One region of the Rhizobium sp. PAMB 3182 genome, then DNA from elsewhere that is predicted to be linked to it. Evidence: riboswitches for the same ligand, from Rfam matches in the RefSeq annotation. Region 1 holds a riboswitch; the other holds the start of a gene.

Region 1 (10,568 bases):
AGGTCTCCGACATGATCGACAGCGAACGCCGTCGCGAATGGCTCACCCATGCGCTCGACTCGCTCAACGACCGGGAAATGAAGATCATCCGCGCCCGCCGGCTCGCCGAAGACGGCGTGACGTTGGAAGAACTGGGTTCCGAACTCGGGATTTCCAAGGAGCGTGTCCGGCAGATCGAAAACCGGGCGATGGAAAAGCTCAAGGCCGCTCTGATGTCGGCCGATCCGATGCTCGCCATGCTTTAGACGCGGGTCGCATCATCCCTGTAAAAACGGCCCCGTTCGGGGCCGCTTTTATTTTGGCCCAGGTTTTCAACCCTTCGTGAAGACGTAGTCGGTTTCCTGGCGCAGCACTTCGCCTGGACGCAGCACGGGGCTGGGAAAGCTCTCATGGTTGATGGCGTCCGGCCAGACCTGGGTCTCCATGCACAATCCCGAAAACGCGCCGTAGGTACGGCCTTCAAGGCCCGGGACCGGCGTGGCGAGCTTGACGGCGGCGTAGAACTGCACGCCCGGTTCGGTGGTGCGCACTTCCATGGCGACCCCCGAACTGCTGCTCTTGGTCAGCGCCACGGCGCGCTTGGCGCCACGTTCCGTCGACAGGCAGAAATTGTGGTCGTAGCCGACCTGCTTGCCGTCCTCGAGCATGCGGATCGGCCGCATCTGGCGGAAGTCAAACGGCGTCCCGCCGACCGGCCGAAGTTCTCCCGTCGGGATCAGGTTCGCATCGGTCGGCAGATAGTAATCGGCGGCGATCAGCATGTCGTGGTCGAGGATGTCGGCCTTGCCGTCCAGATTGAAGTAGCTGTGCTGGCAGAGGTTGGCGAGCGTCGGCTGGTCGGTCGTCGCCTCGTATACGACCGACAGCACACCGTCGCCGTGAACCGTGTAGGTCGCCGAAATCGAGCAGTTGCCGGCGTAACCGCAACGGCCGTCCGGATCGACGATCTCAAGGCGAACGCTGTCTTCCTTCAGATCGGCAATCACCCAGTTCTGCTTGCCGATGTTGTTGGCGCCGCCATGCAGGTGATTGACGCCCTTTTCGTTGAGATCCAGCTGATAGGCCTTGCCGTCGAGCGTGAACTTGCCGCCGGCGATGCGGTTGGCGCAGCGGCCCGGCGTGGCGCCGAAGTTGGAGGAATATTTCGGATAGCTGTCGAAGTCTTCGAACCCGAGCACGAGAGGCGGCTGGTGGCCTTCGAGGCGAAGATCCTGGATGACGGATCCCCAGGTCATGACGTTGGCAGTCAGGCCGCCACCGCGGATCGTCACGCGATAGACCGGCTCGCCGGCATCCGTATGGCCGAAAATTTCACGCTCCAACGGTTTGACCGTCATCTCCCATTCCTCTTCGTCATTTCGGTTGATTGACTCTCGTGCCGCCTGCCGGAGGCAGGCAATTGCATACATGGCGCAGGGCAGACTTCAAGACAATTCCCGCGTGGCCTTTTCCAGTCCGCCGAGCGTCAGGGGAAACATCCGGCCTGCCATGAGGCCGCTCAGCAGGCCGATCGACGTGGTGTAGTGCCAATAGGATTCCTTGACGGGATTGAGCCATACCGATTTCCGGAAGTGGTCGGTGATCCGTCTCAGCCAGACTGCCCCCGCTTCGGCATTCCAATGTTCGACAGAACCGCCAGGATGGGTGATCTCGTAGGGCGCCATGGAGGCATCTCCGACGAAGATCGCCTTGTAGTCGGGTCCGTAGGTATTGAGGAGTTCCATCGTCGGGGTGCGCTCGCCGTAGCGGCGATTGTTATCCTTCCAGACGTCCTCGTAGATGCAATTGTGGAAGTAGAAATATTCCATGTGGCGAAATTCCGCCTTGGCCGCGGAAAACAGTTCTTCGACGGCACGGACATGATCGTCCATTGAGCCGCCGATGTCGAAGAACATCAAAAGTTTGACGGCGTTGCGCCGCTCCGGCCGCGTCTGGACGTCGAGATAGCCATGTTCTGCGGTGGCGCGGATGGTGCCGTTGAGGTCCAGCTCGTCAGGCGCTCCCTGCCGCACCCATTGCCGCAGCCGTTTCAGCGCGACCTTGATGTTGCGCGTGCCGAGTTCGACCGTGTCGTCGAGATTGGCGAAGTCGCGCCGATCCCAGACCTTGACCGCCCGGCGGTGGCGCGAGGTTTCCTGGCCGATGCGCACGCCTTCCGGATTGTAGCCATAGGCACCGAAGGGCGAGGTGCCGGCGGTGCCGATCCACTTGTTGCCGCCCTGGTGGCGCTCCTTCTGCTCGGCGAGCCGCTCCTTTAGCGTTTCCATCAGCTTTTCGAAGCCACCGAGGCTCTCGACGAGCTTCTTTTCTTCCTCCGTCAGGTGCCTTTCGGCGAGCCGGCGAAGCCACTCTTCGGGTATGGCGGCGTCCGACGGACCGGCTGCCGATCCCGAAACGGCTTCAACCCCGCGGAAATATTCGGCGAAGGTCCGGTCGAAACGGTCGATGAAGCGCTCGTCCTTCACCAGCGCCGTGCGGGCGAGGTAGTAGAAGGCCTCGACATCATAGTCGGCCAGTCCGTCCTCCATGCCTGCCAGCAGCGTCAGAAACTCCTTCAGCGTCACGGGGACGCCGGCTTGCTTCAGGCTCAGGAAGAACGGGATGAACATGCAGGCGACTATAGGCCGGCGCGGTCAGCCTGTCAGCCGCTGATCCATCCGGTCGAGGCCGATCTCGGCGAGATCGTAGGGTGTCGTCTGGTAGACCTGGTTGATCCAGTTGCCGAACAGCAGGAAGGCGTGGCTGCGCCAACGGTTGAGCGGCTGCTTGGTCGGGTCATCATCCGGGAAGTAGTTGTGCGGTGGCTTGATCGGCGTGCCGGCCTCGACATCGCGGAAATACTCTTCCGCCAACGTCGTCGAGTCATATTCGACGTGGTTGAAGATGTAGAGCCGGTTGCACTTTTCCTCGGAGATCAGGCAGACGCCGGTGTCGTTCGATTCCATCAGCAGTTCCAGGCCCGAGCCTGCGCGCAGGTCTTCCTTGCGCACCTCGGTCCAGCGCGAGACGGAAATCTGGAAGTCGTCGGAAAAGCCGGTCAGATAGGGCGATGCCGGCTTCAGGTTCTTGTGGCGGTAAACGCCGAAGGCCTTTGCCGGCAGATTGTACTTCGGCACCTTGTGGAAGTGCCAGATCGCCGCCATCGCGCCCCAGCAGATGAAGAAGCTCGAATGGACGTTGGTCTCGGTCCAGTCGAGGATCTGCTTCAACTCATCCCAATAGGTGACGTCTTCGAAGGGCAGCGTCTCGATCGGTGCGCCGGTGATGATGAAGCCGTCGAACTTGCGATCCTTCACCTCGTCCCAGGTGTTGTAGAAGGAGATCAGATGGTCCTCGGGCGTGTTCTTCGCCTTGTGCCCGCCGATGCGCACCAGCGTCAGCTCGACCTGCAGCGGCGAGGCGCCGACGAGGCGGGCGATCTGCGTCTCCGTCTTGATCTTGTTCGGCATGAGGTTCAGGAGGCCGATCTGCAGCGGCCGGATGTCCTGCCGGAGCGCCGTCTTCTCATCCATGACCTTAACGCCTTCACGCACGAGAATGTCGCGGGCGGGGAGTTCGTCTGGAATTCTGATCGGCATCGTAGTCATCCTTCATGCGGTCGGGCGCGAGCCCAAAGACAAAAAAACCGGCGGCGAAATCGCAACCGGTCCTTGGAACATTCGTTTGTCCGCGGCCCTTTTTAGCGACTTCTTTAACGTGGCTGCAAGCCGGCCGGCCAAATCACCACGGAACGCCTATGAAATAGCGCCAACTTGAATGAGAATCAAGAAAAAGCGCACTCAGGGGAATATGGACATGCGCCATGCCCCTCCCCAACCCCTCCCCACAAGGGGGAGGGGCTTTGCCGCCGAATCTGCCTCTGCTTCCATAAGCATCCTGATGATCAGGATAGCGGGCTGGGTGAAGAGTGCCGCGGGAGATAGCCCCTCCCCCTTGTGGGGAGGGGTTGGGGAGGGGACTTTGTGTTGGTGAGCGAAAGCTTCAGCCGTCTCGCCTTGCCATGAAAGCCAGGCGTTCGAACAGGTGGACGTCCTGTTCGTTCTTCAACAGCGCGCCGTGCAGTTTCGGCAGGGCGTTCTTCGCATCGCCGCGCAGGCTCATCGGATCGACGTCGTCGGCGACGAGGAGGCGGATCCAGTCGAGCGCCTCGGAGGTTGACGGGCGCTTCTTCAGGCCCGGCGTCTCGCGAATCTCGTAGAACTGCGTGAGGGCGGCGCGAACCAGCGACTGCTTGATGCCTGGGTAGTGAACCTCGACGATGCGCTCCAGCGTCTCTGCGTCGGGGAAGCGGATATAGTGGAAGAAGCAGCGGCGCAGGAAGGCGTCTGGCAGTTCCTTCTCGTTGTTGGAGGTGATGATGACGATCGGCCGGTTGGCGGCGGCGATCGTTTCGCCGGTTTCGTAGACGTGGAACTCCATGCGATCGAGTTCCTGCAGGAGATCGTTCGGGAATTCGATGTCGGCCTTGTCGATCTCGTCGATCAGCAGCACGACCTTTCGGTCGGCCTCGAAGGCCTGCCAGAGCTTGCCCTTGCGGATGTAGTTCTTCACGTCATGGACGCGTTCGTCGCCGAGCTGGCTGTCGCGCAGGCGGGAGACCGCGTCATATTCATAAAGGCCCTGCTGTGCCTTGGTGGTCGACTTGATGTTCCATTCGAGGAGGTCGAGGCCGAGCGCGCTCGCCACCTGGCGGGCAAGCTCCGTCTTGCCGGTGCCGGGCTCGCCCTTGACCAGCAGCGGTCGCTCCAGCCGGATCGCGGCATTCACCGCCGTCATCAGGTCCTTGCCGGCGACGTATTCTTCCGTTCCTTCAAAACGCATCGTTCGTTCATTCCCGCTGTTCAACCACCTAGACCTATTGCCTGAGAGGGACGCGGGCAACAGAAAACCCGGCGGAATTGACTTCCGCCGGGTTCTGCAGAGCGAAAGCGGAGACCGGCCTGCCTAAGGAGAACACCGCTACTCCAAAACCGGTCCCCGCCTTTCAGGCGGCACGCCCTACGCTCTGATCTCCTGACGCTGGAAGGAGACATATGCGATCGTGTAGACCACGACCATTGCTGCGATCAGGCCGGAAAGCTGCGGCCAGATCAGAAGTGCGCTTTGATCGAAGGGCAGCGGCATGCCCATGATCGCCCCCTGCAACTGGCTCATGAAGACGAGGCCGAGCGAGCGGGTAGCGGGGTTGAGGATCGCCATCGTCGCCTCACCGAAGAGCGTGTTCGGGGAGATGCGCGACAGCGCCTGACCGATTTCCGCCTGGTGAACGATGGTGACCGGGTTGAAGGGATCGGCCGGCGCAATGGCGCTGGCGATCAGCGGCGCGATCATGCTCCAGAAGATCGTGAAGATCAGCCACAGCGTCAGGCCTGCCAGCGCCGAGGTCGCCGGCGAGCGGAAGAGCGTGGAGAACAGGAGCGAGATCGCCAGCCAGACACCGGCATAGGCGAGCGAGATCAGCAGGAACGTCAGGCCCCTGAGGATTTCCTCGCCGGAAGGCGGCAGGCCGAGCATGATGATGCCCATGCCGGTGACAAGCAGCCAGAGGGTGATCAGGCAGATGCCGATCACCATCAGCCCGCCGAGGAATTTTCCGGCAAGCAGCGCGTCGCGGTAGATCGGCTGCGACAGGATGCGGCTCATCGTGCGGCGATTGTATTCGCCGTTGATCGCGTCGAAGCCGAGCGAGATGCCGACCAGCGGCAGGAGGAAGCCCAGGAAGGCGATGAACGACGGCAACGGGTCCTGCGCGGTGGTGAAGATGCGCAGGAACAGGAAGGGATCCTCCCCGACCGTGTTCTTGATCTGGCCGATGGCGCCGTAGATGGAGCCGATCGCCGTCAGGATGACCAGCAGCATGACGAGATGCATGCGCGGGCTGCCCATGTGATCGGCCGCCTCCTTCATGGCGACGGTTGCGAGACCCTTGAAAGGAGATCCTTCACGCTGCTTCATCGCGGTCGCCCTCCTCGAAATAGCGGACATAGACCTCGTCGAGGCTCGAGCGGTCCATCGACATGCCCTTCAGCCTGCCGCCGGACTGCACAATCTTTTCGGCCAGTTCGTCGCGCACGTCGCGAGCCGCGTCGATGCGGTAGCGGCCGGTTCCGGTGGTGGTGACGTTGCTCACTCCGTCGATGGCGCCGCCGACAGCCGCGACATCGCAGTTCTCGGCGTCGATCTCGATGACATAGGCGCCGCCGAGCACCTGGCTTGCCAGATCGCTGACCTTGCCGATCAGGCCGACCTTGCCTTTCCTGAACAGCGCGACCCGCGAGCAGATCGACTGCACCATGGACAGAAGGTGCGAGGAGAGCACGATCGTCATGCCTTCGCCGGCCAGCTTGACGATCAGGTCGAGCAGTTCCTGCGTCGACTGCGGGTCGAGGCCCGAGGTCGGCTCGTCGAGGATCGCCACTTCGCAGGCCTTCACCAGGAGGTCGGCAATGCCGAGCCTCTGGCGCATGCCGCGCGAGAAGGTGGCGACGCGCCGGTCGATGACATGGCCGAGACGCACGCGATCCATTGCCTCGACGATCCGCCTTGCCGCCTCATCGCCGGGAATGCCGGCGAGCCGCGCGGTGTAGGCGAGGTTCTCCCGCGCCGTCATCGAATCATAGAAGCCGACGGCATCGGGCAGGTAGCCCACCCGCCGCTTGACGGCGAGTGGATCGCGGTAGGGGTCGTGCCCAAGGACACGAACCTCGCCGCCGGAGGGTTCGGTGAGGCCGAGCAGGAGCAGGATGGTCGTCGTCTTGCCCGCTCCGTTCGGTCCGAGCAGGCCGAAGACCTCGCCCCGCTCGACTGTCAGATCAAGGCCATCCACCGCAATGTGGTGGCCATAGGCTTTCCGGAGGCCTTTCGCCTCTATGACCGGCGTGCTCATCTGCGGCCATACCGGGCAACCGCGAAGGCAAGAACGATCACGGCGGAGCCGATGACGCCGAGGCCGGCGAGGCCCCACATGGTGGAGGTGGTGACGGTGACGCGGAAGTCGGAGCTATCCGACACGCCGTCGCCGCGGGCCGAGACGGTGACCATGTAGTCGCCGGCAATTGCCTTGTCGGAGGGCGTCATGTGGACGGCGAACTTCTGGTCGCTGCCGGGAGCGAGTTCCGGAATGGTCTTCGGATCGACTTCCATCTTCCAGCCCTGCGGCGCGCTGGCATTCAGCGACACGTTCGCGGCAGGCGCCGAGCCGGAGTTGGAGACGGTGAAGTCGAAGGTTTCTTCCTTGCCGGCTTCGGCGCGGCCGGAGAGGCGGCCTTCGGGCGCGGCGAGCGCCACCTTCGGCTGGCCGGTGATGTCGAGCATCAGCTTGGTCGCGGCCTTCACCTTGTCGTTGGAAGCGCCGGCGGCGACAGGGTACTGGCCGGCGGAAATGTCACGTGGCGGGGTGACCGAGAGCTTCACGGTCTTGGTCTCGCCGGGCTTGAAGGGCAGGCTGGTCAGCTCCTGGCTGCCGTACTGTTCCTTGAAGGTGGTCTGGAAGCCGGCCGGCGCGTCGGCGAGCAGGTTGAAGGTCTGATCTTCGGCGCTGTCGTTCTTGATCGTCAGGTCGAAGTCGAAATTGGACCGGGGCGTGCCGCGAAGTGCGGGAAGCTTCGGCTCGATCGTCACCTTGTCCGGGTCGGCGGCGGCGAGCGTCATGGTGATCGGCAGCTTCAGCGACTGGCCGTCGGCGGTCTGGCCGATGACGGTGAAGTCGTAGGTGCCGGCCTTGACGTCCTTCGGCGCGCTGACCTTCAGCTGCAGGCTGCGGTTCTCGTCCGGGGTGACCATGGCGGCCTTGACCGGCTTGCCCCCGCCGTCAAGCTCCCATTTCCAACCGTCCGGCAGGCCGTTGACGTTGAATTCGACGCGGGCGGGCGGTTCGTTGGAATTGGCAAGACTGAGGGAAAGGGTCGCATCCTCCCCGATGCGTTCGGTAATGGCCGGATAATCGGTGGTGAGCCAGAGGCCCGAGGGTTTCATGTCGGCCTGCTGGGCCATGGCAGGAATTGAGCACAGCAAGGCGGCACCGGTAACCATGGTCACCGATGAAAGGCGGCGTAAGCGATTCATCGCATCACTCCCGAATCTGATTTCTTAGAGGCTTGTTTTCGACTTCGTTGTGGTGGCGTGCCCGCTCCCCGGCCGGTCGGACCGTGGCGCGAACAAGGAAACGCTTTGCCCGAAATGTGACCAAAGTCGGGCAGGAAAATTACAAGCTCGTAATGTCAGAAAAGCCTTAAGCAGCGGCCGGCGTGCCGAAAACAAGCACCAGAACGGCAAGCGCTATACCCGCGATAAACACAATTCTCTGCGGCAATATATCGCGCTTCTTTACTTCCAATGTTGCCAGAAGTGCCTGAACGCACTGGATTCCGTAGTAGAGAACGAATGCCTTGGAAGCATAGGAGATGATCTCGAAGATGTCGGCCGACCAGGTGACCGCGATGGCCACCAGCGCGGTCGCGAGATAGCCACCCCTGACCGGAATGCGTCCGCGTGTCGCACCGTTGACGAGCCCGGCGGCGCCGTTCAAATCGGCCATGGCGGCGGAAAGTTGCGATGCGAGGGCCGTCAGGATGACCAGCGGGGCGGCCGCGCTGCCCAGCGAGGCGACCATGTCGATGATCTGAGTCTCGCCGCCGACGGCCGGCAGGTCCGTCGGAAAGAACGGCGTGACCAGCAGGATGAAGGCGAGATAGATCGCCGTTGCGATCCCCTGCGCGTAGATCATCGTGCGAATGCGTGTCCGGCGGTCATAGGTGTTTCCGAGATAGCGGGAGGTTTCGAAGCCCTGGACGAGGATGATCAGTCCGAGCAGGACGCTCAGCCTTTCCCCGCCGGTGTCGTGGTTGATTTCCGCCAGATGAAACGTGCCGCCGTTGAACGCGAGGAAGGCGGCATAGGCGAGAGCGGTGATGAGGCCGGCGATCAGCGCTAGCTTGATGGCGACGGCGGCGACCTCGACATGCTCCAGCGCCCGCAAGCCGCGCAGCGTGCCGATCAATCCAAGTGCGCCGATGACGACGGTCGCGATGATCCTGCCTGTCCATTGATCGACGATGTCGTCGGCCTTCAGCGCGAAGGAGGCGAAGAGATTGATGTAGTAGCAGACCGAGATGAAATAGGCGAAGGCAAGCGCCAGATCGGAGGCGCGTTCGAGAAACAGGATCGGCCCCGTCTCACCGGCCTCGACCATCTCTTCCACATGCGCGATGTTGTAGCGGATCGCCGCCCCGAACATGTAGGCGGCAACGCAGAGGAACAGCATGGCCGCCCAGGCCCAGTTGCCGGCGACATGGGCAAGGACGGGACCGGCCACGAGGAAACCGGAGCCGATGATCGAGGCAAGCGGTGTCACCGTCGCCCGCCATGTCGGCGAAGCGAGCAGCGTCGGCCGGAAGAGGATGATCGCCGCGATTGCGGCGGTGAGGATCATGATGATGTTGGTCGACATGATCGGATGCTTAACCCCTCGCGAAGGCGATGGATAGCCGCCAAGTTCGACCGGCGTCGACCTAGCCGCGCAGATGGGCCGCCGCGAAGCGGGTTGCGGCCAGTGGCTCCAGAAGGCCGGCATGGCCGCCGTCCTTCAGCAGCCGAAGCGCTTCCAGCTGCGATTGCCGGCGCTCGTTGAGGTCGGCTACGGCGGTAACGACGAGGGTGCTTTCGGTGTAAGGGCGAGGCAGGCCGTTTTCGACGGCGCCGGCGATGACGAGGGCGCGGTACCAGTCGAAGGGGAGAAGGTCCGCATCGCGGGCGCCATCTTCGGCGATGTAGGTGCAGGCTGTCCGCACGTCTGAGGCGCCTGCCTGCTCGACCGGCACTTCGTCCAGTCGGTCATAGCCGCGCCGATGTCCTTCGAATTCGTCCAGCAGCACGATATCATCGGCCAGAAGCCGGTAAAGCACGCCGTGGACCCGGTCCGCCGGTTCCGCCGGAACGATCGTCGCCTTGCCCGACCCGTCCCGGCCGCGCTTGGAATAGTCCAGCGCATAGCCGGCTATCGAGCCGATGCCAACGACCCGGGCGCTCGGGCAGCGCGCGGAAAGCCGCGCCGGCAGCATGTTCGACCCGTAGGCGAAGTAGAGGCGGAAACTCGTGCTCAGCCTTCCATCTCCTCACGCAGCATTTCCAGCTCCAGCCACTCTTCCTCCATGGCGGTGATCTTCGCGCGAAGGGCCTCGAGTTCGGCGGCAAGCTTGTTGAAGCCGGCGGGGTCCTTGGTAAAGAGGTTCGGGTCCGCCATCTTCTCCTCGATCTTCGCCGCCTTGGCTTCGGCCTCTTCCATCTGTTTCGGCAGGTTTTCGAGTGCGAACTTCTGCTTGTAGGAGAGCTTGCCCTTGTTCTTGTCGGCGGCCGGCTTCGCCTGCTGATCGCTCTTCGGCTTCTCGGCTGCCTTTTCCGCCTTCTTCCGTTCCTGCTCGGCGCCCCTGCGCTGGGCGAGCATGTCGGAATAGCCGCCGGCATATTCGATCCAGCGTCCATCCGGCGCCTCGATATTGGCGGGAACGATGGTCGAGGTCACGGTGCGGTCGAGGAAATCACGATCGTGGCTGACAAGGATGACAGTTCCC
Region 2 (10,568 bases), 780 kb from region 1:
CGGCTCCGCCGGCGCAAAGATGGGCGAGCCGATGCGCAAGGCGCGAGCGGCGACCGACGTGGTCGCGGGCAATCTAGCGTCCGTCGCCAAAAAGCTCGCGGTCGCCGATGTCAGCGTCCCGGCACTGATCGGCGAGATCGAGACGGAGCTTGCCCGCATCGGCACGATCCGGAGTTCCATCGACGGCCAAGCGCTTCCCGGCAAGGATGCCTTCGGCTTCTATACCGGCCTGATCGGCAAGATGCTGCAGCTCAACACCGACCTGACCGGGCTTGCCTTTCATTCGGATGTGACGTTTCAGCTGATGGCCGTCAACGAACTCATGCTGGCCAGCGAACTGGCGGGCCAGGAGCGCGGCATGGGCGCCGGCATCATCAGCTCCGGCAAGTTCGCGGACGGACAGTTTACGGCCTTCAGCAAGTTCGGCGGCGCACAATCGGTGCTGATGGATCGCTTCCTCGCCCTGCAGGACGCAGACAGACGCGCTGAGGCCGGCGCCACCTTCAGGCAGGAAGCATTCACGAGCTTCGACGGAATGCGCGACAACCTGATCAGGCGTGGCAGCGAAGCGGACTTGTCCGGCCTCGATCCCGCCGCCTGGTTTGCCGATGCAAGCGAGCGGATCAGCAAGATGATCGCCCTTCAGGAAGCATCGCTGGCCGAGGTCGGCACGATCGCCGACGGCCTTAGCGATGACATCCACCACAAGGTGATCCTGCTTCTGGCCGCCATCGCAATTGCCGCCACCTTGTCGATCCTCATTCCGGCGTCGCTGGCCGTAACCGTCCTGCGCCCCCTGAAGGCCCTGACCCAGGCCATGCGCGACCTGCTTGCCGGCCGGGGCGACATCCATTCGATACCCTCGCTCGGCAGGAATGAAATCGGCGCGATGGCCGATTCCGTCCGTGGCATCTTCGTCATGGTCAGCGAGCAGAGCGAGCGCGAGCGGCAGGAAGAGCTGCGGGTCGCTGCGATGAAGGCCGACGAGGAGGAGGCGCAGAACCTCGAGCGGGCGCGCATCGCCCAGGAGCAGGCGGCCGCGTTGGAAGCCCTCTCGGCGGCGCTCGACCACCTGGCGAACGGCGACTTCGAAAAGCGCATGTCCCTCGATCTTTCCGAGAATTTTCGGCCGATGGCACGCAACTTCAATGACACCGTGGAGATGATGCGCAAGACGATGTCCGACATTCGCACCACGTCGCGTGAAATCAACGGCAGTGCCGACGCCCTCGCTTTCACCTCCGATGAACTCGCCGCCCGCACCGAAGAGCAGAACCGTTCGCTGGAGACCAGTTCGAACGCTCTGCGCATCCTGACGGAGACCGTGCGCTCGACGGCCGACAATGCCCAACGCGCCATGCACGCCGCCCAGGAAAGCAAGATGCAGGCGGAGCGATCCGGCAATGTCGTTCGGCAGGCGGTGGCGGCGATGGGGGCCATCAACTCATCCTCCAGCCAGATCGGCCAGATCATCGGCGTGATCGACGACATCGCCTTCCAGACCAATCTCCTGGCGCTCAATGCCGGAGTGGAGGCCGCACGCGCCGGCGAAGCCGGCAAGGGATTTGCCGTCGTCGCCCAGGAAGTCCGCGAACTGGCGCAGCGTAGCGCACATGCCGCCAAGGAGATCAAGCACCTGATCTCGGCAAGCTCGAACCAGGTGAAGTCCGGCGTTTCCCTGGTGGAGGAGACCGGCACTGTCCTGACCGCGATCATCGAGCAGATCTCCGAAACCAGCGGGCTGGTCTCCATCATCGCCAGCAACACGACGGAGCAGTCCGCGCAACTGACCGAGGTAAATCACGCGATCTCCGAAATCGAGCAGATCACGACGCAAAACACCCAGATGGTGATCGACAGTTCACGCGAAATCCACGACCTGACCGCACGGGTCAACCATCTGCACGAGAAGCTCGCCCGGTTCAGGACGCGCGACGAAAAGCACGATAGCGCCTACGAGGGCCCGGAGCGGCGAAAGAGTGCCGGCCTGTCAATGCGCTACTCGGCTGCCTGAAACACGGAGACGCGGAGCCGTGAGAAGTCCGGTTCTGCGTCTCCGGCGATGATGTCAGGTGCGAAAATGCTTGGAGAGCTTCAGGCCCTGCGCCTGATAGTTGGAGCCAAGGCCGGAGCCGTAAAGCGAATGCGGCTTTTCCAGCATGTGTTCGTAGACAAGACGCCCGACGATCTGGCCATGCTCGAGGATGAACGGCACCTCGTGGCTGCGCACCTCGAGGACGGCGCGCGATCCCGTGCCGCCGGCGCCGGCATGGCCGAAGCCGGGATCGAAGAAGCCGGCATAGTGAACGCGGAACTCGCCGACCAGCGGGTCATAGGGCGTCATTTCCGCGGCATAAAGCGGCGGCACGTGCACGGCTTCGCGCGATACCAGGATATAGAACTCATCCGGATCGAGGATCAGTTCCTCGCGGCCGTGGCTGTAGAGCGGTTCCCAGAAATCGAACACCTCGTTGGCCGCCTTCTCGTCGACATCGACGACGGCGGTGTGATGCTTGCCGCGATAGCCGATCAGGCCGTCGTCGGCACTACCCTTGAGATCGATCGACAGCGCGATCCCGCCGCCGGACACGTTCGGCGTGTCGCTGGCGACCAGAGTCTCGCTTCTGTGAAGCGCCAGCAATTCGGTCTCGCTCAAGAGCGGCTGGCCGATGCGGAAGCGGATCTGCGACAGGCGCGAGCCCCTGCGCACGACGATCGGGAAGGTGCGCGGCGAGATTTCCAGATAGAGCGGACCGGAATAGCCGGCCGGTATCTTGTCGAATTCCTGGGCGTAGTCGGTGATGACGCGGGTGAAGATGTCGAGACGGCCGGTGGAGCTCTTCGGATTGGCGGAAGCCGACATGCCGGAGGGCAGATCGAGGCTTTCCATCAGCGGCACGATGTAGACGCAGCCCGTCTCCAGCACCGCGCCTTCGGAGAGGTCGATAACATGCAGTTTCAGCCGGTCGAGCTTGTCGGAGACAAGGTGGCTCGGGCCCGGAAGGAAGCTTGCCCGCACCCGGAACGCCTTGGCGCCGAGACGCAGGTCGAGGCTTGCCGGCTGCACCTGGTCGATGTCGAGTTCCGCCTGGCTCTTCAGCCTGCCGGCCTCGAAAAGTTCGCGAATGGCGCCGTCCGCCAGAATGCCCGTCTGTCTTGCCATATGTCCCGTCCTTGAAGTGTCAGGCACAAAACCAAACTCGAGGAATTGACGCAAGCGGTGATGGGGAGTATTTGGCTCCTTATCCCGTGGTGATTTGGCCGGTCGGCTTGCAGCCACGTTAAACAAGTGGCTAAAAAGACCGGGTTGAAACCGGTCTGCTTTTGCGGCCGGTTTTTTTGTTTTGGAAAGTGATCATGGCATGAGCAAGAATTGGCAACCGGCAACCCAACTCGTTCACGGCGGCTCGATCCGGTCGCAGTTCGGCGAAATGTCGGAATCGATCTTCCTGACGCAGGGCTTCCTTTATGAGAACTCGGCGTCGGCCGAGGCCCGTTTCAAGGGCGAGACCGAAGGCTATATCTACGCCCGCTACGGCAGCCCGACCAACGACATGTTCGAAAAGCGCATGTGCATGATGGAAGGCGCCGAAGACGCGCGCGCCACCGCATCAGGGATGGCCGCCATTTCGTCCTCCATCCTCTGCCAGGTCAAGGCCGGCGACCACATCGTCGCGGCCCGCGCGCTGTTCGGCTCCAACCGCTGGATCATCGAGACGCTCGCACCGAAATACGGCGTGACCTGCACGCTGGTTGACGGTCGTGATCTCGCCAACTGGGAAGCCGCCGTTCGCCCGAACACCAAGGTCTTCTTCCTGGAAAGCCCTACGAACCCGACGCTGGAAGTCGTCGACATCGCCGGCGTCTCGAAGCTCGCCAAGCAGGTCGGCGCCACGCTGATCGTCGACAACGTTTTTGCCACGCCGCTCTTCCAGAAGCCGTTCGAACTCGGCGCCGACGTCGTCGTCTACTCGGCCACCAAGCACATTGACGGCCAGGGCCGCTGCCTCGGCGGCATCGTGCTGTCCTCCAAGAAGTGGATCGACGAGAACCTGCACGACTACTTCCGCCACACCGGGCCGGCGATGTCGCCGTTCAATGCCTGGGTGCTGCTGAAGGGTCTGGAAACCTTGCCGTTGCGCGTCAAGCAGCAGACGGAGAATGCTGCAAAAGCCGCCGACTTCCTCGCCGAACACAAGGCCGTCGCCAAGGTCATCTATCCCGGCCGCAAGGACCATCCGCAGGCCGATATCATTGCAAAGCAAATGAAGGCCGGCTCCACGCTCGTCTGCCTCGAGCTGAAGGGCGGCAAGGAAGCGGCGTTCGCGATGCAGGATGCCCTGCAGATCATCAAGATTTCCAACAATCTCGGCGACACCAGAAGCCTGATCACCCATCCGGCGACGACCACGCACAAGAACCTCACCGACGAAGCCCGGGCCGAACTCGGCATTTCGCCCGGAACCGTGCGCCTGTCGCTCGGCATCGAGGACGGCGGAGATCTGGTCGCCGATCTCGAACAGGCATTGGACAAGGTCAAATACTGACCCCACATATCAGACCGCCGGGGCGTCACTCATGCCCCGGCCGTTCCTCCCGCATGATGCGCTTGGCAAAGAGGATGCGGGCGGCAGCGGTATAAAGCGTAAGCGCCGCGAAGAGATAGGCCAACCACCAGAACCAGTCCGGACAAAGGCAGGCAATCGCAAAGACGGCGATCGTCTCCGTCGCTTCCGCCAGTCCCGTTGTGAAATAGAACGATTTTTCACCGCGCGCATCGGTCGTCAGCCGGCGCTTTTCGGCCATGACGGCAAAGGCGAGGAAGCTCGATCCGTTGACATAGAAGGCAAACAGAAGGACGGCGCCGGCAATGCCGTTTCGCGCCGGGTCGGCGATGACGAAGGCGAGAGGGACGGCGCCGTAAAACACGAAGTCCAGGACGATATCGAGAAAGCCGCCGAAATCGGTCTTGCGCGTTGCACGGGCAATGGCGCCGTCAAGACCGTCTCCAAGCCGGCTGGCAAGCAGAAACGGCAGTGCCAGCCAGCCGTGACCGGAGGCAACAAGGGCCGCAGAGAAGAGGCCCAGGCCGCAAGCGATCAACGTCATGGTGTCCGCGCCGACGCCCCGTTCCGCGAGCCATTCGCCCGTCTGCCGCAGGTGCGGATCGATGCGCTTTCTGATTGCACCGTCGAGCATGCGTCTCCCTCCCCTTGCCTTATTCATCCGCACCCCGAAAACCGGCTTGCCTATGAGCACGCACATATTAACCTAACCTATTATGATTAACGGCAAAAACCGCGTTCATTTCTGGTTTTTAATACTTGAGTACGGGCATCCGGCTTGACGCAACCGGCAGGCTATACGATATCGTTTATGAAATCTTAAGGAAGGTGTCCGGTATGTATCGCGCGCTGACACGGGACATAGAAGTTGTGGTGGAGCCCTACTATCTGGAGGAACAGTCCGATCCGGAAGACAGCCGCTATGTCTGGGGTTACCGGATCGTCATTTCCAACAATTCCGACATATCCGTCCGGCTGATCAGCCGCTACTGGCACATCACGGACCAGAACGGCCAGGTCGATGAAGTGCGCGGTCCCGGCGTCGTCGGCGAACAGCCGCGGCTGTCGCCAGGCGATTCCTATGAATACTCATCGGGCTGCCCGCTCGACACTCCGTCCGGCGTCATGTTCGGCCATTACCAGATGTCGACGGATGAGGGCGAACTGTTCGAGGTCGACATTCCGGCCTTCTCGCTCGACACGCCGGACATGACCCGCACCCTCAACTGACAGAGTTTAACAGCCGCGCCTCCGGTCGGGAGGACTATCCGGCATTCGCATGGCTGGCAGGCTGGTGCCCACGGGCTGCCAGCGTGCGGGTGGCGACGACGACCGCAATTAGCGTCACGACATAGACCAGGACCTGGAACTCGCTCGGCTGCTGGGAGTAGCCGAACATGGTGTGCATCAGACGGCCCGGAATGCTGCCTTCCTCGAGAAGCCAGGACGTGTCCCACGCGGTCGCGGACAGCCAGTCGATCTTGCCGGCGCGTTCCAGATAGGCTGCCGACTGCGACGCCATGCTGGCGGCGAGGAAGGTGATGAGAACGCTCGTCACCGAGAACAGGTGACGCATCGGAATCTTCACGAGGCCGAAATAGGTGAGCGCCGAGACGCCGGCTCCGAGAACGAGGCCGAGTGCCGATCCGAGCGCCAGCGACGACCAGCTGTCGCCTCCGGCGAGGATGATGCCGTACATGAAGAGCGCGATTTCGGCGCCTTCGCGCAGGACAGCGATGCCGACGACCAGCGCAAGCGCTGCCAGCGAACGCTGCCCGTCGCTGACCGCCTTGCCGGTGGCGGCGAGATCGGCGGCGAGTTCACGCCCGTGATGCGCCATCCAGAGATTGTGCCAGATCAGCATGACGGCGGCGATCGCCAGGATGCCGGCGTTGAAGAGCTCCTGCCCGAAGCCATCCGCCCATTCGGAGACGACGCCGGCAAATGCGGCCAGCACCACGCTTCCGGCGATGCCTCCGGCAACACCGGCGGCGATCCACCAGCGGCTGCCGGCAACCAACCGGGTTGCGGCCAGCACGATGCCGACGATCAGGCCGGCTTCAAAAATCTCGCGGAAAACAATGACCAGTGCGCCCAGCATGCCTCTTCCTCCGTCACATTATTCGACGACGACGTGGCCGACATACTGTTTGGGATGGAAGTCGTCGAAGAAGTCGTAGGTGCCAGGCTCCTGCGCCCGCACGTTCACCACGATGTCATGGCCGCTTTCGACGATCTTTTCAAAACCGAGCGCGCCCGACTCCAGCTCAACCGGCAACTCCGTCTTGTTGTGGAGCTTGATGCGGAACGGTTCGCCTGCCTTCGCGCTGATCTGCTGAGGGCTGAAGCTCTCGCTGCTCAAGGTGATCTCGTAGGTCTTGACGTCAGCGGCTGTCGCGGCGCTAAAGGCCGTACCGGCCAGAATGGCAATGGCGGCCACGGCGATGGTCATGCGTTCCTTCATCGGGTCAACTCCGGATCGTTGGCGATGGCCGGCAGGTTGCCGGGCCATCAGATTTGCTGCAGCCTTAATATCATGAGATCATTTATCAAGAAATATTATGTCGCAGGCAGCGCATCTCCGGCCGGCGCGGCCCGACGTTCTCGGCCAAGAAAGCCCGAAGCAGCAGCGGACCGGCCTTATTCGATCACCTCGTTGGCGTCGAACACATAGGTCGTCGAACAAAACTCGCAGGTGACCGCGATCTTGCCGTCTTCCTCGCTCGCCAGGATCTCCTCTGCCGAGAAGCCCTTCAGCACGCCGCCGATCTTCTCGCGCGAACAGGAGCAGCGATCGAATACCGGCTGGGGTTCGAAGACCCGCACGCCGCGTTCGTGGAACAGCCGGAACAGCAGCCGCTCCGAGCCTACCTGCGGATCGGTCAATTCGTCCGCATCGATCGTTTCGGCGAGCGTGCGGGCCTCCATCCAGGCATCGTCTTCGAACATCGGCAAGGCATTGTCGTCGCCATCACCACCCGGAAGATCCGGCTGGCGCATGCGCTCCGGCGCTTCGGGCAGGAACTGAACGATGAGGCCGCCGGCCCGCCAGGTATGCCGGGCCTTGCCGTCCTCGTCACGATCGTAGAGCTCGGCCGCGGCAAGCCGCATATGCGTCGGGATCTGTTCCGACTGGCGGAAATAGGTGCCGGCGATTTCCTCCAGCGACGCGCCGTCGAGCGCGACGATGCCCTGATAGGGCTGGCTGAAGCGACCCTGGTCGATGGTGAAGGCGAGGACGCCCGTGCCAAGCAGCTGCTCGGGCTCGGCCATGCCTTCGCTGATGGCAAGCTCAAGGGCCTCCTCGTCGAAGCGGGCATAGGCGCGCATGCTGTCGGGCGTCGAAAAATCGGCAACGAGCAGGTCGACCGGACCGTCGCTTTTCGTCTGGACGGTGAACTTGCCTTCAAACTTCAGCGACGTGCCGATGAGCACGGTGAGCGTGATGACTTCCGCCAGAAGCCGGGCAACCGGCACGGGGTAGTCATGGCGGCCCAGAATGGCGTCGAGCATCGGGCCGAGCTGGACGGCGCGACCGCGAACGTCGAGCCCTTCCACCTGGAAAGGCACGACGTGATCATCACCGGCGAATCCGAATTCGCCGAGCTTGGTGGTTTCTTCCGCCATGGCGGATACTCCTTAAGTTTCGGCGCGCGAAACGAGGCGGCGCCGTATCAGATGGCCCCGAGGCACCAGGCCAGAATGGACTTCTGCGCATGCAGGCGGTTTTCCGCCTCATCAAAGACAACAGACTGCGGTCCGTCGATCACGTCGTCGGTCACTTCCTCGCCGCGATGCGCCGGCAGGCAATGCATGAACAACGCATCGTCCTTCGCCCGGCCCATCAGCTGCTTGTTGACCTGGAAGGGCTGGAAAATGTTGTGGCCGCGCGCCTTGTGCTCCTGGTTCATCGAGACCCAGGTGTCGGTGACGACGCAGTCGGCCCCCGACACGGCCTTCTCGGCGTCGTGGCAGAGCATGATTTCAGCGCCTTCATTGCGCGCCCAGTTCAGGAACTTGTCGTGCGGCTCGGATCCCAGCGGCACGGCCATGTTCATGCGGTAGCCGAAGCGGGCCGCACCTTCCACGAAGGAATGCAGCACGTTGTTGCCGTCGCCGGTCCAGGCGATGGTCTTGCCGGCGACCGGCCCCTTGTGCTCCTCGAAGGTGAGCAGGTCGGCCATGATCTGGCAGGGATGCGTGTCGTCCGTCAGGCCGTTGATCACCGGCACCGTCGCATGCTCGGCAAGCTCGAGCAGGCGCTTGTGGTCGGTGGTGCGGATCATGATGGCGTCGACATAGCGCGACAGCACCTTGGCCGTGTCGCCGATCGTCTCGGCGCGGCCGAGCTGCATTTCGGTTCCCGACAGGAAGAGCGTCTCGCCGCCGAGCTGGCGCATGCCGACATCGAAGGAGACGCGCGTGCGAGTGGACGGCTTTTCGAAGATCATCGCCAGCATCTTGCCGGCAAGCGGCTTGTCAGCCGTTCCGTCCTTCGTCGCCACCTTGCGCGTGCGTGCGTCGTTCAGAATACCCCTGAGTTCCTCCGAGGAGACCGCGGAAAGATCGAGAAAATGCTTGGGAGCTGCCATGATAACCTGTCAGAATTCGCTTGGCCGCCTCAGGCGGACTTCTTGATATGAGCGGAATGAAGCGCCTCGGCGGCACGCTCGATGCGCGCCAGTCCTTCGCGGGCTTCTTCCGCGCTGACGATAAGCGGCGGCAGCAGGCGCACGACGTTGTCGCCCGCAAGCACGCCGAGAACATGCTGCTCGCGCATTGCAGCAAGCAGCTCCGCGGACGGGATCTTTGCCTTGATGCCAAGCATCAGGCCTTCGCCGCGGAAATCCTCGATGACATCGGGATAGCGATCCTTCAGGGAAGCGAGCCCCTGGCGGAAGACGAGTGCCACGTCGCGCACATGCTCCAGGAAGCCATCGGCGAGGATGACGTCCAGGACGGCATTGCCGACGGCCATGGCCAGCGGGTTGCCGCCATAGGTCGAGCCATGCGTGCCCGCGACCATGCCTGACGCGGCTTCCGCCGTCGCAAGGCAGGCGCCGAACGGAAAGCCGCCGCCGATACCCTTGGCGATCGCCATGATGTCCGGCGTGATGCCGGCCCACTCGTAGGCGAAGAGCTTGCCGGTGCGGCCGACGCCGGTCTGCACCTCGTCAAAAATCAGCAGCAGGTCGTGCTCGTCGCAGATAGCGCGCAAAGCCTGCAGGAATTCCTTGGACGCCGGCCGGACACCGCCCTCGCCCTGTACGGGCTCGACGAGAATGGCCGCGGTCGCGTCCGTGATCGCGGCCTTGACGGCATCGAGATCGCCGAAAGGAACCTGGTCGAAGCCGGGCGCCTTCGGGCCAAAGCCTTCGAGATATTTCGCGTTACCGCCAGCCGCGATCGTGCCGAGCGTACGGCCGTGGAACGCGCCCTCGAAGGTGATGATATGGAACTTGTCCGGATGTCCGTTGGCATACTGGTAGCGCCGGGCCGTCTTGATCGCGCATTCCAGCGCCTCGGCGCCCGAATTGGTGAAGAACACCTTGTCCGCGAAGGTCGCGGCGGAGAGGCGCGCGGCCATCTTTTCCTGGCCGGGGTTCTCGTAGACGTTCGACAGGTGCCAGACCTTGCCGGCCTGCGTCGTCAGCGCCTCGACCAGATGCGGATGCGCATGGCCAAGCGAATTCACGGCAACGCCGGCGGCGAAGTCGATATAGCGCTGGCCGTCCTCGGTGACGAGCCAGATCCCCTCGCCTCGCTCGAAGCGCAGAGGTGCTCTTGCATAGGTATCGTAGAGCGGACCGTTCTGAGCCATGGCGCTGACCTTTCCTGGGCTTTGTTGGCTGGGCACAAATAAAAAAGACCGCCTTTTGGGCGGTTGCCGCACTATCATCATATAGGTCGCCGATGTCAACAAATCACCTGTAAAATCAGGCGATCGCGGCGCCCGCATCAAATTCGAAGGATGGCCTCGCATCCATCGCCAGGCAAAAAAGT

What was found. A riboswitch is a leader RNA that binds a small molecule or an ion and turns the genes downstream of it on or off. The one in region 1 is predicted to bind S-adenosylmethionine.
Region 2: another riboswitch for S-adenosylmethionine. It lies ahead of ACU5AZ_RS07610 (O-succinylhomoserine sulfhydrylase); the one in region 1 lies ahead of metA (homoserine O-acetyltransferase MetA).

The regions. Positions count from the first base shown of each region.
Region 1 covers NZ_CM128607.1:2,303,705-2,314,272, forward strand. The annotation lists gene ACU5AZ_RS11205 (RNA polymerase factor sigma-32) at 1-245, shown strand, start outside; gene ACU5AZ_RS11210 (aldose epimerase family protein) at 312-1,337, opposite strand; gene ACU5AZ_RS11215 (vWA domain-containing protein) at 1,425-2,609, opposite strand; gene metA (homoserine O-acetyltransferase MetA) at 2,634-3,578, opposite strand; SAM riboswitch at 3,658-3,737, opposite strand; gene ACU5AZ_RS11225 (AAA family ATPase) at 3,982-4,821, opposite strand; gene ACU5AZ_RS11230 (ABC transporter permease) at 4,999-5,955, opposite strand; gene ACU5AZ_RS11235 (ABC transporter ATP-binding protein) at 5,942-6,886, opposite strand; gene ACU5AZ_RS11240 (COG1470 family protein) at 6,883-8,064, opposite strand; gene ACU5AZ_RS11245 (hypothetical protein) at 8,231-9,448, opposite strand; gene ACU5AZ_RS11250 (gamma-glutamylcyclotransferase family protein) at 9,510-10,100, opposite strand; gene ACU5AZ_RS11255 (ABC-F family ATP-binding cassette domain-containing protein) at 10,097-10,568, opposite strand, start outside.
Region 2 covers NZ_CM128607.1:1,525,520-1,536,087, forward strand. The annotation lists gene ACU5AZ_RS07600 (methyl-accepting chemotaxis protein) at 1-2,014, shown strand, start outside; gene ACU5AZ_RS07605 (2'-deoxycytidine 5'-triphosphate deaminase) at 2,069-3,163, opposite strand; SAM riboswitch at 3,240-3,318, shown strand; gene ACU5AZ_RS07610 (O-succinylhomoserine sulfhydrylase) at 3,363-4,547, shown strand; gene ACU5AZ_RS07615 (CDP-alcohol phosphatidyltransferase family protein) at 4,573-5,199, opposite strand; gene apaG (Co2+/Mg2+ efflux protein ApaG) at 5,403-5,795, shown strand; gene ACU5AZ_RS07625 (FTR1 family iron permease) at 5,830-6,666, opposite strand; gene ACU5AZ_RS07630 (cupredoxin domain-containing protein) at 6,685-7,029, opposite strand; gene ACU5AZ_RS07635 (Hsp33 family molecular chaperone) at 7,206-8,192, opposite strand; gene argF (ornithine carbamoyltransferase) at 8,240-9,157, opposite strand; gene ACU5AZ_RS07645 (acetylornithine transaminase) at 9,187-10,386, opposite strand.